2 linked regions of the Immundisolibacter sp. genome follow. The protein of the gene in region 1 interacts with the protein of each later gene in a pairwise test. Links are inferred from orthologs where the notes say so. Each region holds a gene or a part of one and is shown on either strand. Other genes may lie near its edges. The genes, in order: accC and ribD.

Region 1 (6,011 bases):
TCGGCGGTCAAACAGGCGGCGCTGGCATCGGGACTCGCGGTGCGTCAGCCGGCCAGCCTGCGCACGGCCGAGGCCGTCGCCGAACTGTCGGCCTTCGCGCCGGATCTGCTGGTGGTGGTGGCCTATGGCCTGATTCTGCCGCCGGCCATCCTGGGCGCGGCGCGCCTGGGCGCGCTCAACGTGCACGGCTCGCTGCTGCCGCGCTGGCGCGGTGCGGCGCCGGTGGAGCGGGCGCTGCTGGCCGGCGATGCCCAGACCGGCGTGTGCATCATGCAGATGGATGTCGGTCTGGACACCGGGCCGGTGTTTCTGCAGCGCGCGACGCCCATTCTGCCGGACGACACCGGCGGCAGCCTGCGCGAGCGCCTGGCCCAGCTCGGCGCGGAGGCTCTGATTGAGGTGGTGGCAGGTCTCGAGGCCGGTGTCGCGGTCGCCACACCCCAGCCGGCCGAGGGCGCCTGTTACGCCGCCAAGATCGACAAGCGCGAGGCGCAGCTGGACTGGACGCAACCGGCGCAAGTGCTGGAACGCACCGTGCGCGCCTTTGCCCCGGTGCCGCTGGCGTGGACCGTGTGGCGAGGCCAGCGGCTGCGTGTCGGCGGGGCACAGCTGGGCCTTGGCAGCGGACCGCCGGGACAGGTGCTCAGCGCCGGGCCGTCGGGCATTGAGGTGGCCTGTGGCGCGGGCAGCCTGTTGCTCACCCATGTGCAGCCGGAAGGCGGACGCATGTTGCCGGCGCGGGAATTCCTGGCCGGGCGAAAGCTGGTGGCCGGTGAGCAATTGGAAGCGCCCACCCCAGGTTGAGGGGGGCGCCGGCCTGATCCGAAATCAGGCGTTGGCCAGCAGCTTTTCCAGGTAGTGAATGCTGACCCCGCCGCGGCGGAAATCGCCCTCGTCGACCAGGCGCAAATGTAGCGGCGTGTTGGTCTTGATGCCGTCCACGATCAGTTCCAGCAGCGCCGTGCGCACGCGCGCCAGGGCAATGTCGCGGTCGGCGCCGTGGGCGATCAGCTTGCCGACCATCGAATCGTAATTCGGCGGCACGGCGTAACCGTCGTACAGGTGCGAGTCGAAGCGAATACCCGGCCCGCCCGGTGCGTGGAACTGCGTCACCCGCCCCGGCGAGGGCACGAAGCTGACCGGGTCTTCGGCATTGATGCGGCACTCGATGGCATGCCCGCGCCAGGTGATGTCTTCCTGCCGGTAGCCCAGGCCCAGGCCGGCCGCGATGCGCAGCTGCTCGCGCACCAGGTCGACGCCGGTGATCGCCTCGGTCACCGGGTGTTCCACCTGGATGCGGGTGTTCATTTCGATGAAGTAGAACTCGCCGTTCTCGTACAGGAACTCGAAGGTCCCCGCGCCGCGGTAGCGCATCTGCCGGCACACGCTGGCGCACAGCTCGCCCATGCGCAGGCGCTGCTCCTGGGTGATGCCCGGCGCGGGCGCTTCCTCGATCACCTTCTGGTGGCGGCGCTGGACGGAGCAGTCGCGCTCGCCAAGGTGAATGGCCGCGCCCTCGCCGTCGCCGAGCACCTGGAACTCGATGTGCCGCGGCTGGGTCAGGTACTTTTCCATGTACACGACGGGGTTGCCGAAGGCCGCACCGGCCTCGCGGCCGGTGGTGGCGATGGCGCCGTTCAGGGCAGCCTCCGTATGCACCACGCGCATGCCGCGCCCGCCGCCGCCGCCGGCCGCCTTGATCAGCACCGGGTAGCCGATGTCGGCGGCGATGCGCAGGTTTTCGGCCTCGTCATCGCCCAGCGGCCCGCCCGAGCCGGGCACCGTCGGCACGCCCAGTTCCTTCATCAGGGCAATGGCGGCGAGCTTGTCGCCCATCTGGCGGATGGTGTCCGGCCGCGGGCCGATGAACACGAAACCGCTCTGCTCGACGCTTTCGGCGAACTGCGCGTTCTCGGACAGGAACCCGTAGCCGGGGTGGATGGCCTCGGCGTCCGTGACTTCGGCGGCGGCGATGATGGCCGGGATGTTCAGGTAGCTCTTGCTCGGCTCCGGCGGTCCGATGCACACGGATTCGTCCGCCAGGCGCACGTGGATCAGTTCGCGGTCGGCGGTGGAGTGCACCGCCACCGTGCCGATGCCCAGCTCCCGGCAGGCGCGCAGCACGCGCAGCGCAATCTCGCCGCGGTTGGCGATCACCACTTTGGAGAACATGGCGCGCGCCCGTCAGGCGATGACGACGAGCGGCTGGCCGAATTCCACCGGCTGGCCGTCCTCGACCAGGATGGCGGCCACCACGCCGGCCTTGTCGGCCTCGATCTGGTTCATCAGTTTCATGGCCTCGATGATGCAGATCACGTCCCCGGCCGCCACCTGCTTGCCGACCTCGACGAACGGCGGACTGTCCGGGGACGGTGCCCGGTAGAAGGTGCCGACCATCGGGGCGGTCTGTGTGTACCCGGCCGGCTGGGCCGGCGCCGCGGCAACAGCTGCTGGCACCACGGCGGGCGCGGCCGCTGGCGCGGCCACGGGCGTCATCATCACGCCGGCGGGCGCCTTGCTCAGGCGGATCGACTCCTCGCCCTCGCGCACCTCGAGCTCGTTGATGCCGGATTGTTCCACCAGCTCCATGAGCTTCTTGATCTTGCGGATGTCCATCGGGATCCTTGGGTTGTCAGTTTGGGTTGCCAAGCCGGCGCAGCGCTGCGGTCAGCGCCAGCTCGTAGCCGAGCGCGCCAAGACCGCTGATGGTGCCCAGCGCCAGGTCGGAAAAATACGAGTGCCGGCGAAACGGCTCGCGCGCCGCCACGTTCGACAGGTGAACTTCGATGAACGGCAGCGCCACCGCCGCCAGCGCGTCGCGCAGGGCGACGCTGGTGTGCGTGTAGCCGCCGGGGTTGATGACGATGATCGCCACACCCTCGCCGGGCGCCGCCTGCACCCAGTCGATCAGCTGGTGTTCGGCGTTGCTCTGCCGGCAAAGCAGCTCGTGGCCGGCTGCGGTGACCTGCGCCGTCGCCCGGGCGTCGATGTCGGACAGTGTGTCGTGGCCATAAATGGCCGGTTCGCGGCATCCGAGCAGGTTCAGGTTCGGGCCGTGCAATAACAGGATCTTGGCCATGCGGGCTGCCGGTGGGCGTGGGCCGCGGATTCTTGGCCATCGGCCGCGAATTGTCCACATCGGCGGCGAACAGGTGCGAAACCGGGCGCAAGCTTTGCGGCGATCGATGGTGGCTCCTTGTCTTGCGCGGTGCCTGGAGCCGGCGCCCTCGATGCCTTCAGGTGTGGGCGCGCCCGTCGCTCGCGCCAGGGCGGCGTTGCCCGCTCAGCCCACGTCCATCAACAGCAAGGTATTGGAACGCCCGGAGCCGGGCTGATCGCCCTTGGTGATCAGCACGCGCATGCCGGTACTGAGCAGGCCGCGGGCTTTCAACAGTTCCAGCGCGTCCTGTGCCACCCGCTCGTAGGGACGCGCGCCACGGTCGAAATTGACTGCCGTCACGCCACGCATCAGGGCCAGTCGGCGGCGCGTGCGGGCGTGTTCGGTCATCGCAAAAATCGGGATGCCATGCAGCAGGCGCGACAGCAGCAGTGCGGTATGGCCGGAATCGGTGAGCGCCACGGCGGCGCTGATGCGGCCATTGCGTGCCACGTACATGGCAGCCATGGCGATGGCCTCGTCGGTACGCGCGAAGTGGCTCTCGAACTGCGCCGCTGAGCGCTCGGTGACCGGGTAGCGCTCGGCGCCCAGGCAAATCCGTGCCACGGTTTCGATCACCCGCACCGGGTAGGCGCCGACCGAGGTCTCGGCCGACAGCATCACGGCGTCGGTGCCATCCATCACGGCGTTGGCCACGTCCAGCACCTCGGCGCGGGTCGGCACCGGGTTTTCGATCATCGACTCCATCATCTGCGTGGCGGTGATGCAGGGCCGGTTCAGCTCGCGCGCCACGGCGATGATGCGTTTCTGCACGCCGGGCAGCTCGGCGTCGCCGATCTCCACCCCCAGGTCGCCGCGCGCCACCATCACCGCGTCGGCCGCCTCGACGATGCTTTCGAGCGCCGCCACCGCCTCGCTGCGCTCGATCTTGGCCACGATGCGGCCGTGGCCGCCGGCGCCGCGCAGCAACTCGCGCGTCAGCTCGATGTCCAGTGCCCGGCGCACGAAAGAGACGGCCAGATAATCGACTTCAAGCGCCGCGGCGATGGGGATGTCCTCGCGGTCCTTGGCGGTCAGCGCGCCGGCCGACAGGCCACCGCCCTGCTTGTTGATGCCCTTGTGGTTGGAGAGCACGCCGCCGGCCTCGACCTCGCAGTGCACGGCCTCGCCCTGCACAGCAAGCACGCGCAGCTGGATCAGGCCGTCGTTGAGCAGCAGGCGGTCGCCGGGCGCGACGTCCTGTGCCAGCTCGGCATAGTCGGTGCCCACGGCGTTGATGTCGCCGTCCTGCTCGCCGAGCGAGGCGTCGATGCAGAAGTGCGCGCCGGCAACCAGGTTTATCGGCCCGTCCCGGAAGCCGCGCACGCGCACCTTCGGACCGGCCAGGTCGGCCAGCACGGCCACGTCGCAGCCGACTTCCTGGGCCGCCGCGCGCAGGGCGGCGATGCGTCGCTCATGGTCGGCGCGCTGGCCGTGCGAGAAATTGATGCGCGCCACGTTCAGGCCGGCGCGCAGCATCTGCGCGAGCACGCCCGGCGGGTCGGTGGCCGGACCGAGGGTGGCGACGATGCGGGTCTGGCGCTGGACAGTCATGGGGACTCCGCGGGGCATTCGAGGGCGGCGAGATCGGCCGGCGCATTGATGTTGCAGAAGGCCTGTGGGTCCGATGCAGCAAAATCCACGCCGATCCAGCCGATTGCGTGCAGCAGTTCGCGCACGCTGCGCCGGCCGGAATCAAGTGCGGTTTCCACCTGCGCCAGCGCGGTGCGCGGCAGCAGCAGGCAGGCGTAGTGGTGGCGCTGGCCGTCCCAGGGCACCCTGGCACGCGGGTCGTCGGCTGGCGCGGCCTGCAGCAGGCGCTGGCCCAGATCGACCGGCAGAAACGGCATGTCGCAGGGCACCGCCAGCAGCCAGGGCGTGGCACAGGCCATAAGTCCGGCCCGCAGGCCGGCCAGCGGGCCGGCGTCGCGGTACGGATCGTCGGTAAGTGGCGCGAAGCCGAGTGCGCGGTAGCGGTCCAGATTGCGGTTGGCGCTCAGCAGCAGCGTGCCGACCTGGCCCACGAGGCGCTGCGCCACGTGCTGCACCAGCGGTTCGCCGTCGAGTTCGAGCAGGCCCTTGTCGATGCCGCCCAGGCGCCTGCCGCCTCCGCCGGCCAGGATCAGGCCGGTGACGGCAGTCGTCGACAGCTTTGACTCGGGGCTGGCTGCAAGGTGACCGGGCATGAGCCGACGCGCTATCCTTTCGCGCTGTCTTCGCGCGCTGCGGGGAGGCGGCAGGCGCACCGTTGCGCCGTCACGGCCCTCCACGACCATGGCCCATCATACCCTCGACGCCCGCTACCTCCTGTGCCCGTTGCCGGTGCTGCGCACGCAGGCGAAGATTCGCGAACTGGCCCCGGGTGACGTGCTGGAAGTGCGGTGCACCGACCACGGCGTGCTGGCGGATATTCCCGCCTGGTGCCGCATCAACGGCCACCGCCACATCGACAGTTTCGAGCGCGACGGCGTGGTGACCATCATCCTGGAGGTGGGCGGCGATGCCGGCGACCAGCGCCCAGCCTGAAGGCGGCAGCCGTTACCAGGCCGGGCGGCGGGTGACGCTGATCGCGGCCGGCATCAACCTGTTCCTGGCCGTGATCAAGTTTGCCGGTGGCATCTTCGCCCACTCGCAGGCGCTGATCGCCGACGCCATCGATTCGACTTCGGACCTGTTCAGCGACATGGCGGTGCTGTACGGCGCGCGCCAGGGCTCGCGCGCCCCGGACAGCAAGCACCCGTACGGCCATGGCCGCATCGAGACGCTGGTGTCGGTGTTTCTGGGTGCGGTGCTGCTGGCAACCGCCGCCGGCATCAGCCTGCGTGCCGCCCAGCGCCTGCTAAGCGGCGAGCCG
Region 2 (11,752 bases), 250 kb from region 1 along the record:
GCAGCGGAAAGATGTGGCCCGGCATGACGATGTCGTTCGGCCTCGCATCGGGCCGCACCGCCGCCTGCACCGTCACCGCCCGATCGGCAGCCGAAATGCCGGTGGTGACGCCGCTGGCGGCCTCGATCGATACCGTGAAATTGGTAGTGTTCTTGTCGTTGTTGTCGGCCACCATCAGCGGTAGGTTCAGCTGCCGGCAGCGCGCCTCGGTCAGGGTCAGGCAGATCAGGCCGCGGCCGTAGCGGGCCATGAAGTTGATGGCTTCCGGGGTCACGCACTCGCCGGCCAGAATCAGGTCGCCCTCGTTCTCGCGGTCGGCGTCATCCATCAGGATGACCATCTTGCCGGCCCTGATGTCGGCGATGATTTCTTCGGTGCTGTTCAGGTGCATCTTCGGATCGATGGCGTTCATCGGTTCAGGAATCCATGTTCGGCCAGCAGGGCCATGTCGACATCGCCGCCCGTATCGCGCCCCAGCAGGCGCTCCAGGTAGCGGGCCAACAGGTCGACTTCGAGGTTGACGCGGCTGCCGGCGCGCAGCGCGTCGAGGCTGGTGTGGGTCAGTGTGTGCGGCACGATGTTGACACCAAACTGGGCGCCGCTGACGGTGTTGACGGTCAGGCTCACGCCATCCACGGTGATCGAGCCCTTGGCGGCGATGTAGCGGGCCAGCGCCGCGGGGGCACGCAGGGTAAAGCGCTGCGAGCGGCCGTCGGTTTGGCGCGACACGACCTCGCCGACGCCATCCACGTGGCCACTGACGATATGTCCGCCGAGGCGCTCGCCCACCGCCAGCGCGCGTTCCAGGTTCACGCGCTGGCCGACCGACCAGGCGCCCAGCGTGGTGCAGGCCAGTGTCTCGGCCGACACGTCGGCCACGAAGCCGTCGCCGCTGAACTCGACCGCCGTCAGGCACACGCCGCTGACGGCGATGCTCTCGCCAAGCGCGCCGTCGAGTAGCGGCAGGCCCGCGATGCGCAGGCGCGCGTCGGCGCCGCGCCGGTCGATGGCGGCGACCTGGCCGACGGTCTGGATGATGCCGGTGAACATGGCGTGGTGGGCTTCCGGGGGTCAGGCGCGAGCGGCCGGGCGCAGGCGCAGCCGAAGATCGGGGCCGAACGATAGAACGTCCAGCGGTTCCAGGTCGAGCCGCGCGTCCATATGCGGCACCGGCGGCAACTCGAACACCGGCCGGGCGTCGTGCCCGAGCAGGTGCGGTGCAATGTAGACGATCAGTTCGTCGACCAGAGCCGCCGCCAGGAACGCGCCGGCCAGGCGCGGTCCGGCTTCGACCAGCACCTCGTTGCACTGGCGCCGGCCAAGCTCATCGAGCAGCGCGCCAAGGTCGATGCGGCCCGCGCCCGCGGGCAGGGTCACGATCTGCGCCCCGGCCGCGGTCAGCGCGGCGGCTTGCGGTGCGTCCACTTGGCAGGTTGCCACCAGCGTGTTGCCCGGTTCGCGAAGCAGGCGCGCCGTCGGCGGCAACTTCAGCGCGCTGTCGAGCACTACCCGCAGTGGCTGGCTGGCGACGTCCGGCAGGCGCACGGTCAGTTGCGGGTCGTCCGCCAGCACGGTGCCGATGCCGGTGACGATGGCCTGCGAGCGCGCGCGCCAGCGCTGCACATCGGCACGCGCCGCCGGTCCGGTGATCCAGCGCGCGGCGCCATCCGCCAGCGCGCTGCGCCCGTCCAGGCTCTGCGCCATCTTCACCCGCACATACGGCCGCCCGGTCGCCATGCGCTTGATGAACCCCGGGTTCAGCGCCGCGGCCTCATCGGCGAGCAGGCCGCATTCGACATCGATACCGGCCTCGCGCAGCAGCGCAAGCCCCTTGCCGGCCACCTGCGGGTTCGGATCCTGCATGGCCGCCACCACGCGGGCGACGCCGGCGCCGATCAGCGCCTCGGTGCAGGGCGGCGTGCGGCCGTGGTGGGCGCACGGTTCGAGCGTCACATAGGCCGTGGCGCCGCCGGCCCGCGGGCCGGCTTCCAGCAGTGCGTTGACCTCGGCATGCCCCTCGCCGGCGCGGCGGTGGTAGCCCTCGCCAACCACCGCGCCATCACGCACCAGCACGCAGCCGACCAGCGGATTGGGCGCCGCGGTGTAACGCCCGCCCTCGGCCAGGGCCAGGGCGCGGCGCATCCAGTGGGCGTCGTCGGTCACGGCTCAGGCGGCCGACCAGTGGGCAGGCCGGCCTGCTCCAGGCGCTCCACTTCGTCCCGAAACGCGCGCAGGTCCTCGAAGCTGCGGTACACGGACGCAAAGCGCACGTAAGCGACCGGGTCCAGCACCCGCAGCTCGTCCATCACCCACTCGCCAAGCTGCAGCGACGGGCACTCGCGCTCACCCAGGCTGAGCAGCTTGCGCTTGATGCGCACCAGCACCGCGTCCACCTGATCGCTGCGCACCGGGCGTTTTTCGAGCGCCCGCTCCATGCCGGCGCGCAGCTTGGCCTCGTCGAAGGGCACCCGGCCGCCGTCGCGCTTGACGATGCGCGGCCAGGACAGCTCGGCCTGCTCGAAGGTGGTGAAGCGCGCGCCGCAGGTCAGGCATTCGCGCCGGCGGCGCACTCGATCGCCTTCTTCGGCCAGGCGCGAATCCACCACGCGGGTGTCGGGCGCGGCGCAGAATGGGCAGCGCACGACGGCAGGCCTAGTCGCCGTAGACCGGGAAGCGCTGGCACAGCGCCAGCACCTGCGCCTTGACGCGCTGCTGCACGGCCGTGTTTTCGAGATCATCGAGCAGGTCGCAGATCCAGCCAGCCAGCTCGCGCACTTCCGCCACGCCAAAGCCACGGGTGGTCGACGCTGGCGTGCCGATGCGGATACCGCTGGTCACGAACGGGCTTTGCGGGTCGCCCGGCACGGCATTCTTGTTGACCGTGATGTTGGCCGCGCCCAGCGCCGCCTCGGCCGCCTTGCCGGTCAGGCCCTGGTCGATCAGGTCGACCAGGAACAGGTGATTGTCGGTGCCGCCAGAGACCACCTTGTAGCCGCGATTGACGATCACATCGGCCATCGCCCGGGCGTTGTCCACCACCGCGCGCTGATAGTCCTTGAAGTCAGGTTGCAGCGCCTCCAGGAAGGACACCGCCTTGGCCGCGATGACGTGCATCAACGGCCCGCCCTGGCCGCCCGGAAACACGGCGGAATTAAGCTTTTTCTCGATGTCCGGGTTGGCGCGGGCCAGGATCAGCCCGCCGCGCGGCCCGCGCAGGGTCTTGTGGGTGGTGGAGGTGGTGACGTCGGCGATTTGAACCGGATTCGGATACAGCCCGGCCGCCACCAGGCCGGCCACGTGCGCCATGTCGACCACCAGGTAGGCGCCGACCGCATCGGCGATGGCCCGGAAGCGATGCCAGTCCATGGCCCGCGAGTAGGCGCTGAAGCCGGCGACGATGACCTTGGGCCGGCACTCGCGCGCCAAGTGCTCGACCTGATCGTAATCGACCAAGCCGGTGGCGATGTCGATGCCGTACTGCACGCCCCGATAGATCTTGCCCGAGAAGCTGACCGAGGCACCGTGCGTCAGATGCCCGCCGTGGGCGAGGCTCATGCCCAGCAGCGTGTCGCCCGGCTCCATCAGCGCCATGAACACCGCGGCGTTGGCCTGCGAGCCCGAATGCGGCTGCACGTTCGCGTAATCGGCGCCGAACAGCTCACGCGCCCGCTCGATGGCCAGCCGCTCGGCCACGTCCACGTACTCGCAGCCGCCGTAGTAGCGGCGCCCCGGATAGCCCTCGGCGTACTTGTTGGTCAGCTGCGAGCCCTGCGCCGCCAGCACGCGCGGGCTGGCGTAGTTCTCAGACGCGATCAGCTCGATGTGCTCTTCCTGGCGGCGCACCTCGTCCTGCATGGACTGCCACAGCTGGGGGTCGAAATCGGCAATGGTCAGGGCGCGGCTGAACACGGGCTTCACTCCGGAAGAGGCGTCGGCAGGAACGCGGCGTCACGCGCCGGGTCGACAGCGGGGGCGGGCGGACTAGTTTATCAGGCCGCCCCCGATCATCCGGGCACCCCACGGGCGGTTTGTTACCATCCGCCAGCCCCTGAATCTGCCCTGCCCACGCCGTGAAGCTGACCGATACCGCACAGCTCGCCGACCTGCACGCCCGCATCGACGCCGCCTGCCAGCGCCTGGAGATAGACGGCGCGCAGGGCCTGCCCGATCCGGCCGAATGGGCCATCCTGCCGCGTCACGACGACGACCGGGCGCTGTTCGAGGAGCTGTGCTTCCATATGTTCGCGGCCGGTTTCTCGCGCGAGGTGGTGCGCCAGAAATGGCCGGCCACGCGCAGCGCCTTTGCCGATTTCGACATCGCCGAACTGGCCGGCTGGGATGGCGCTCGGCTGGAACCGCTGGTCACCGACCGGGCGCTGATCCGCAACCGGCGCAAGATCGAATCGGTGGTGCACAACGCCGGCGTGGTGCAGGCGCTGGCCGCCGAACACGGCTCGTTCAGGGCCTGGCTGGGCAGTTATGCGGCCGGGCAACTGCATGTGCTGCACAAGGAGATTGCGCGCCGCTTCGCCAGCGTGGGACCGAGTGCCGGCGAGTGGTTTCTGCTCACGGCCGGCTTCGCATACTACTTTCGCACCGACCACGCGCAGCGCCTGTTGCAGCGGCTGGGCCTGCTGCCGGCGCGGGTGCGGCCCGAGGATTTCAACACCGTGATGGAATCGGTGCATCAGGCCAGCGGCGCCAGTCGCTGGGCGGTCAGCGCGCAGATGTTTCGCTTCGCCAGCGGTTTTCACCTGCGCGAGGGCATTTGCCAGGAATCGCCGCGCTGCCCCAAATGCCCGCTATGGGATTACTGCGACCACTTCAATCAGGCCGGGACTGGCTGATGCGTACCTGCATGCCCGGTTGCAGCAAAACGTTGGGGCTGAGCACCACCCTGGCGTCGCGCTCGAGGCCGGTGACAACCTCGATCTTGGCGCCCAGATTGCGCCCCACGGTAACCGGCAGCAGTGCGTAGCGCTGATCGGTGCCGATCACGCCTACCACGCTGCGCCCGGCCTGGTTGCCCACGGCCCTGGCCGGCACCAGCAGCGCAGCGGGCCGGCGCAGCAGCAATTCCGCTTCGCCCACCAGGCCGGCCGGCAGGCGCAAGCCCGGATTGGCCATCGAAAGCTCCACCCGCAGGGTGCCCAGCTGCGGATCGATGGCACCGGAGCGGCGTGTCAGGTGCGCCTCGAACACCTCGCCTGGCATCTCCTCGAAGCGCAGCCTGGCGCTGCCTTGCGCCGGCAGGTGCACGGCGGCGGCCTGGGGCACGTCCAGCTCCACGCGCAGTTCATCGAGCCGGACCAGGCGGAACAGCGGACGGTCATCGCCTGTGCTGCTGCCGGAAACGTAGTCGCCGCGCTCGATGTGGCGCTCGGCAATGGTGCCGGAAAACGGCGCCCGCACGGTCTGGAACGACTGCAACTGGCGCAGGTGTGCCAGTTCGGCCTGGGCGGCGTCGCGGTCGGCAAGCGCCTTGGCCAGCGCGGCCTCGCGCTCGTCCAGCAGCTGCTGCGACAGCCAGCCGCGCTGCGCCAGGGGCCGGCTGCGCTCGACGCTGGTGCGCGCCAACTGCAGGGAGGCCCGCGTTTGCGCCAGCAAAGCCGCGGCCCGTTGCGCCTGGCGGTCGATCTCGGGCGCCGAGATCACCGCCAGCACCTCACCTTTCTGGACCCGGTCGCCGATGTCGACGCGCCGCTCGGCGATGAAGCCGGTGGCACGCGCGCGAATCAGCGCCTGCTCGACCGGCGCCGTGCGCGCCGGCAGGCGTATCAACTCGGCAGCCGCGGTCGGTTCGGGAAGCACGGTGCGCACCAGCGGTATCGCCACGGGCGGTGCCTCGGGCCCGGTCGCCCCGGCGGAGGGCTGGCCGCAGGCGGCGAGCGTCAGCAGCGCCAGCAACAGGCCGCCGGCGCGCAGTGCGCGGCCGGCAAGTCCGGTCGGTCGAGGGTGCGTCATGGGTGGTCCTGCGCCGGTTGCATCAATTGAGCCTGGTGGTGCCGCGCCACGGCGCCGCGACCGGCGAAGCGCGCATACAGCAGCGGCACGATCAGCAGCGTGGCCACCGTACCCAGCAACAGGCCGCCGACTACCGCGCGCCCGAGCGGCGCGTTCTGCTCGCCGCCTTCACCCAGGCCAAGCGCCATCGGCAAGGTGCCGACGATCATGGCCAGTGCGGTCATCAACACCGGCCGCAGGCGGGTGGTGGCGGCCTCGGTCGCGGCAGCCAGAGCGCTTTGACCGGCGGCCAGGCAGTCGCGGGCGAAGCTGCCGACCAGCACGCTGTTGGCGGTGGAGACGCCAACCACCATGATCACGCCCATCAGGGCGGGCACCGAGACCGGCGTGCCGGTCAGCCACAGCGCGAAAACCGCGCCGGACAGCGCAAACGGCAGCCCGCCCAGGGTCAGCAGCGGCAGGCGCCAGGACTGGAAATTCACCGCCAGCACCAGAAACACCAGCACGGCGGCGATCGCCAGCCCGCCGGCGAGCTGCGCATAGGCTTGCGCCATCAGCCGGGCCTGGCCGGCGACCTCGATCCGGTTGTCGGGCTGTTGCTGGGTGCGCAAGGTCTCGAGCAGGCGCTCGACGTCGTCGTTGACCGCCCCCAGGTCGCGGCCGGCGACATTGGCCAGCACGTCGATCGTCGGCGCTAGCGTGGTGCGGCTGATCAGCGCCGGCATCCGGCGCGCCTCGACGCTGGCGATGGTCCGCAGGCTGACGGTGCCCCCGCTGCTGCCGCGCACCCGGATGTTGAGCAGGTCCTCGATGCCCGGCAAACGGGCGGGCGGGGCCTGCACCTGAACCGTGTAGGAACTGCCGGCGGCATCGTCGGCCCAATAGCTGGGGCTGACCGTCCCTGCCGACCCCAACAAGCCCAGCAGCGCGTCGCCCACATCGCGCTGGCTCACGCCCAGTTGCAGCGCGCGCACGCGATCGATCCGGATGAAGTACTCGGGCAGATTCGGCACCTGGCGCTGGATCACGTCGACCACGCCGGGTATCTCCCGCAAGCGTTCCATCAAGGTGCCGGCGAGCGCCAGGTTGCCGGCCACGTCGCGCCCGAGCAGGCGAATGTCGAGCAGGCTCGGCCAGCGGCCCGACAGGGTCTGCGCGGTGGCATCGGCAGCCAGCGCATGCAGCGCGAGGGATGGAAAGCGCGTGGCCAGGCGCTGGCGGATTGCGGACAGGTAATGCGCCGCCGGCGCATGCTCGGGGGTGAGCTGTATCAGCAGCTCGCCGTCGAAGCTGCCGATCACCGGGCTCGTCACCCAGGCCAGATTGACCGGGTCCGGCGCGCCCAGGTTCTCGGCGATGCCGGCGATCTCCTCGGCCGGGATGATGCGGCGAATCTCGCGCTGCACGTCGGCAAACAGGCGCGCCGTGTCCTCCAGGCGCGTGCCGGGGGGTGCCCGCAGGTAGAGGCGGATGAGCCCGGCGTCGGTGCTTGGAAAAAACTCGCGCCCCAGGTTCACGGCGGCGGCCAGGCCCAGCAACAGGACCAGCAGCGCCGCGGCCGAGACCGGCCAGAAACGCGGCAGCAGCCGATCCAGCAGCCGCCGGTAAGCCGCCTGCAGCGCCTCCAGGCCGTGTTCCAGCGCCGCGTGCAAGCGCGAGAGGCCCCGCCCGGGCGCGCCTGCCGTGGCCCGGCGCCCGAGCTCCGGCGCGAGCATCAGATAGGCCAGCGTCGGCACCAGCGTGCGCGACAGGACGAAGGAGGCGATCAAGGCAAAGATCACCGCCAGCGCCAGCGGCGCGAAGATGTAGCGCGCCACCCCGCTGAGCATGAACATCGGCGTGAAGACGATGCAGATGCTCGTGGTCGACACGAACTCGGCAAATACCACTTGCTGCGCGCTGCGCAAAATCGCCTCGCGTAACGGCCAGCCCGCTGCGGCGTTGCGGTTGATGTTTTCGATCTCCACCAGCGCGTTGTCGACCAGCAGGCCGATGGCCAGCGCCAGCCCGCCCAGGGTCATCAGGTTGAAGCTGTGGCCACTGGCCAGCAGGCCGCATACCGACGCCAGCAAGGCCAGGGGTATCGAGGTCAGGACGATCAGCGTAGAGCGCCAGGAGCCCAGAAACAGCAGCACCACGCTGGCCACCAGCAGCGCCACCACGACGCCCTCCTTGACCACGCCGCCGATTGCCGCGCGCACGAACTGCGACTGATCGAACAGCGGCTCGATCCGCATGCCCGCCGGGGCGGCGGCCCGGATCTGCGGCAGGCGCGCGAGCAAGGCATCGACGATATCCACGGTCGAGGCATTGCCAAGCTTGAGCAGTTGCACGATGACCGCGTTGTTGCCGTCCAGGCGCGCGATGTTGGTCTGTAGCGCCGCGCCATCGCGTACGTTGGCCACATCGCGCAGCAGGATCACCCGCTCGCCGACGGTGCGCAGCGGCAGGTTCTCGAACGCCGCGACCTGGGTCGGGCTGGCGTTGACGGTCACCTGCAGTTCGCGCCCGCCTTCGCGCAGCACCCCGGAGGGCAGGGTCAGGTTTTGCGCGTTGACGGCCTGGATGACATCGCTGGGGGCCAGCGCGTGCGCCCGCAGCGCCGCCGGATCGAGGTCGATCATCACCTGCCTTTGCGCGCCGCCGTAGGGCAAGGTCATGCGCACGCCGGGAATGGTCTGGATGAGTCCGCGCAGTCGCAGCCTGGCAAAATCGAAAATCTGCGCATCGTCGAGCGTGTCCGACGACAGCGCCAGCTGCACGATGGGCACGCTGGACTGCGAATAGCGCACGATGATCGGCGGCGTGGCGCCCGGCGGCAGACGGCGCAAGATGGTCTGCGAGATCGCCGTGACCTGGGCGATCGCCAGCTCGACGTCGACGTAGGGCTGAAAGTCCACGGCGATGATGCTGGCGCCGCTGAAGGTCTCGGCCCGCACCTCGCGCACGTCGTCGACGTTGTTGAGAATGGAGACCTCGCTGAACGAGGCGACCTTGGTCGCCATCTCGCGGGCATTGAGCCCGCTGTAGGTCCAGATGACCGTCACCGCCGGAATGTCGACCCGCGGCAGGATGTCGGTGGACATGCGCCGCGCCGCCAGCACCCCGAACAGCAGGATCGCGATCACCAGCACGCCGACGCTGTAGCGGTGGTCCAAGGCGTAACGGACTATCCACATGGCGGCCGCCGCCGTGGATACACCCGCGCAGCGATCGCCGGGCCGGGCTGCCAAAAAACGGGTCGAGCAGGATGCATGGGGGCGTCTGGGGCGTGGCGGGTGCGTTGATCCTTGGCCACCGGCATTAAGGCAGCGTTAACGCCCGGGTCGGCAGCCAACCGTCCGGCAGCCGTGGGGATGCGCCGGCGCTGCCGGGCCGCTGGGCAGCGGCGATCGGCGCGCCAGGAGCGCGCTGGCCGCCCCGGGCCCATTTTTGCGAGGTGTGACGATGCACGTGTTGTTGATCGAGGACGACGCCCTGGTGGGCGCCGGCATCGAGGCCGGGCTGCGCCTGCACGGCCTTGCGGTCGATCGCCTAAGCACCGTGACTGAAGCCGACGCGGCCCTGCAGGCGTTTCACACCGATGTAGTGATCCTCGACCTCGGACTGCCCGACGGCAGCGGCATGACGCTGCTGGCGCGCCTGCGCCAGCGCGGCGACAGCGTCCCGGTGCTGGTGCTCACCGCCCGCGATGCGGTGAAGGACCGGGTCGCCGGTCTGCGGGCCGGGGCCGACGACTACCTGCTCAAGCCTTTCGATCTCGATGAGCTGGTGGCGCGGCTGCAGGCGCTGCTGCGGCGGGCCGGCGGGCACAGCCAGCCGATGCTGGTGCACGGTCCGCTGCGCCTGGACCCGGTGAGCCGGCAGGTATGGCTGCACGACGCGCCGGTCAGCCTGTCGCGCCGCGAGCTGGCCTTGCTCGAGGTCTTGCTGCACTCACGGCGCGCGGTTTTGAGCGCCGAGCAGCTCAAGGACAGCCTGTACGGCTTCGAGGCGGAAGTGGAGAGCAACGCCGTCAACGTGCACATCCACCATCTGCGCCGCAAGCTCGGCAGCGGCATCGTCAAGACGGTGCGCGGCCTCGGTTACCAGCTGGGCGAGCCGGCGCCGCTGCCCACCGACCAGGTGCCGACATGAGCCTGCAGCGCCGGCTGCTGGCCACGCTGGGCCTGTCGCTGTGCCTGCTGTGGGGCGCCGCCGCGGCCTGGCTGCTGCGCGACCTGCACCGACAATGGGCCACGACGCTGGATCAGCGCCTGGCGGCATCGGCACGCATGGTCGCCGCTTTGGTGGCGCAACTGCCGGCCGATGTCTGGGAGCGCGGCAGCGGGCCGGCGCTGTCGATTCCCTCCAGCACCGGCCTGGCCTGCCAGGTCAGCTCCCCGCGCGGCCAGATCATCGCCCGCACGCACGGTGCGCTGCCCGGCGTACTGGACGGGAACGCGCCCGGCTTCGGCGAGCGCACGGTCGACGGCGAGCGCTGGCGGGTCTTCACCTACCTGCACGGCCGCCTGCGCATCACCACCGCCGATCGGCTCGTCGAGCGCGAAGCCCTGCTGCGCAACGTCGTGCTGGTGGCGGTGCTGCCGTTTGCCGTGGCGTTGGTCGGCAGCATGGGCTCGCTGTGGTGGGGGGTGCGGTCGGGCCTGCGGCCGCTGCAGCAGTTGCGGCGCACGCTCGGGCGCCGCCATCCGGAAGCGCTGGCCCCGGTCGAGGCAGCAGCCCTGCCGGCCGAGCTGCAGCCGCTGGTGACGACCCTCAACCACCTGTTGGCGCGCATTCGCGAAACGCTGGCTCGCGAGCAGCGCTTCACCAGCGATGCGGCGCATGAGCTGCGCACGCCGCTGACTGCCATCAAGACCCACCTGCAGGTGGCACGCCGCGTCGATGGCGCGGCCGCGGCGGTGGCCCTGGGCCACGCCGAAGAAGGCGTAGCCCGGTTGCAGCGCACCCTGGAGCAGTTATTGACCTTGGCGCGCCTGGAAGGCGGCCAGCCGTGGCAAGAAGGCGCGCCCGCATTGGCCGAGGACGTGGCGCGCCTGGCGCTGAGCGATCTGTCGGCGCCGCAGCGGCTGCTGCGCAGCGGGCCGGCCATCCACGCGCGGCTGGCGATACCGCGGGAGCTGGCCGCCACGGCGCTGCGCAACCTCCTCGAAAACGCCCTGCGTCACACCCCGCCGCCGTCGACCGTCACGCTGCAGCTGAGCCGGGATGCCGAAGGCGTGCATTTTCGTGTCATCGACCAGGGACCGGGGGTCAGCGACGATCAACTGCCGTACCTGACCCAACGCTTCTGGCGTCAGGGTACAGGCGCGGGCAGTGGCCTCGGGCTGGCCGTTGTCGCAGCCATCGCCGCACGCTTTGGCGGGCGACTGTCATTCGGCCGGCGACCCGGCGGCGGGCTGGACGTCCGACTGACCCTGCCCGAGCGCACGTGCCGCGGCTCAGCGCCCCCACCACCCGACGGCGCTGCGCCGTGCGACACCCGCGCCGGATGACGACACCGCCCGTGGATCAGCGCCCATCCTGGCCGAGCAGACCATCGAACAAGCCCGGCTCATCACCGGCCCCGTCCTGCGGGTCGCTAGACGGCGCAGACGGGATGGTGGCGGTGGCCTCGGCTGTGCCTTCGACGGTTTCGTACTGACGGGCTTCCTCGGTCTCGACGAAACGGGCCAGATCGCGGCGGCCGGGTTTTTTCCCGTCTTCCGAACCGACGCCGCCGATCAGGCGCGCCAGGCGGCTACCGGACTGCTCGGCCTGCGCCGGCACGTCGACCGTGGTGCGC

The links.
Region 2: the proteins of accC (region 1) and ribD interact in binary tests that used the Escherichia coli proteins (3 or more experiments, as listed by UniProt). The link is inferred for Immundisolibacter sp. from one-to-one orthologs.

What each region holds. Positions count from the first base shown.
Region 1 is NZ_JACIZD010000001.1:315,529-321,539, reverse strand. The notes cover bases 1-2,952. They hold accC (acetyl-CoA carboxylase biotin carboxylase subunit), read right to left. Parts: upstream 2,173-2,952; coding sequence 829-2,172; downstream 1-828. Other genes in these bases: aroQ (type II 3-dehydroquinate dehydratase), read right to left, coding at 2,633-2,952; accB (acetyl-CoA carboxylase biotin carboxyl carrier protein), read right to left, coding at 2,185-2,616; fmt (methionyl-tRNA formyltransferase), read left to right, coding at 1-804. Also shown: more of aroQ, read right to left, coding at 2,953-3,079; pyk (pyruvate kinase), read right to left, coding at 3,284-4,711; molybdenum cofactor guanylyltransferase MobA, read right to left, coding at 4,708-5,343; H5U26_RS01520 (sulfurtransferase TusA family protein), read left to right, coding at 5,432-5,683; H5U26_RS01515 (cation diffusion facilitator family transporter), read left to right, coding at 5,658-6,011. UniProt on the Escherichia coli protein: This protein is a component of the acetyl coenzyme A carboxylase complex; first, biotin carboxylase catalyzes the carboxylation of the carrier protein and then the transcarboxylase transfers the carboxyl group to form malonyl-CoA.
Region 2 is NZ_JACIZD010000001.1:570,745-582,496, forward strand. The notes cover bases 118-3,060. They hold ribD (bifunctional diaminohydroxyphosphoribosylaminopyrimidine deaminase/5-amino-6-(5-phosphoribosylamino)uracil reductase RibD), read right to left. Parts: upstream 2,164-3,060; coding sequence 1,072-2,163; downstream 118-1,071. Other genes in these bases: ribBA (bifunctional 3,4-dihydroxy-2-butanone-4-phosphate synthase/GTP cyclohydrolase II), read right to left, coding at 118-391; H5U26_RS02780 (riboflavin synthase), read right to left, coding at 409-1,050; nrdR (transcriptional regulator NrdR), read right to left, coding at 2,160-2,642; glyA (serine hydroxymethyltransferase), read right to left, coding at 2,653-3,060. Also shown: more of ribBA, read right to left, coding at 1-117; more of glyA, read right to left, coding at 3,061-3,909; H5U26_RS02800 (DNA-3-methyladenine glycosylase I), read left to right, coding at 4,071-4,847; H5U26_RS02805 (efflux RND transporter periplasmic adaptor subunit), read right to left, coding at 4,825-5,964; H5U26_RS02810 (efflux RND transporter permease subunit), read right to left, coding at 5,961-9,143; H5U26_RS02815 (response regulator), read left to right, coding at 9,412-10,101; H5U26_RS02820 (sensor histidine kinase), read left to right, coding at 10,098-11,462; H5U26_RS02825 (outer membrane protein assembly factor BamE), read right to left, coding at 11,479-11,752. UniProt on the Escherichia coli protein: Converts 2,5-diamino-6-(ribosylamino)-4(3h)-pyrimidinone 5'-phosphate into 5-amino-6-(ribosylamino)-2,4(1h,3h)-pyrimidinedione 5'-phosphate.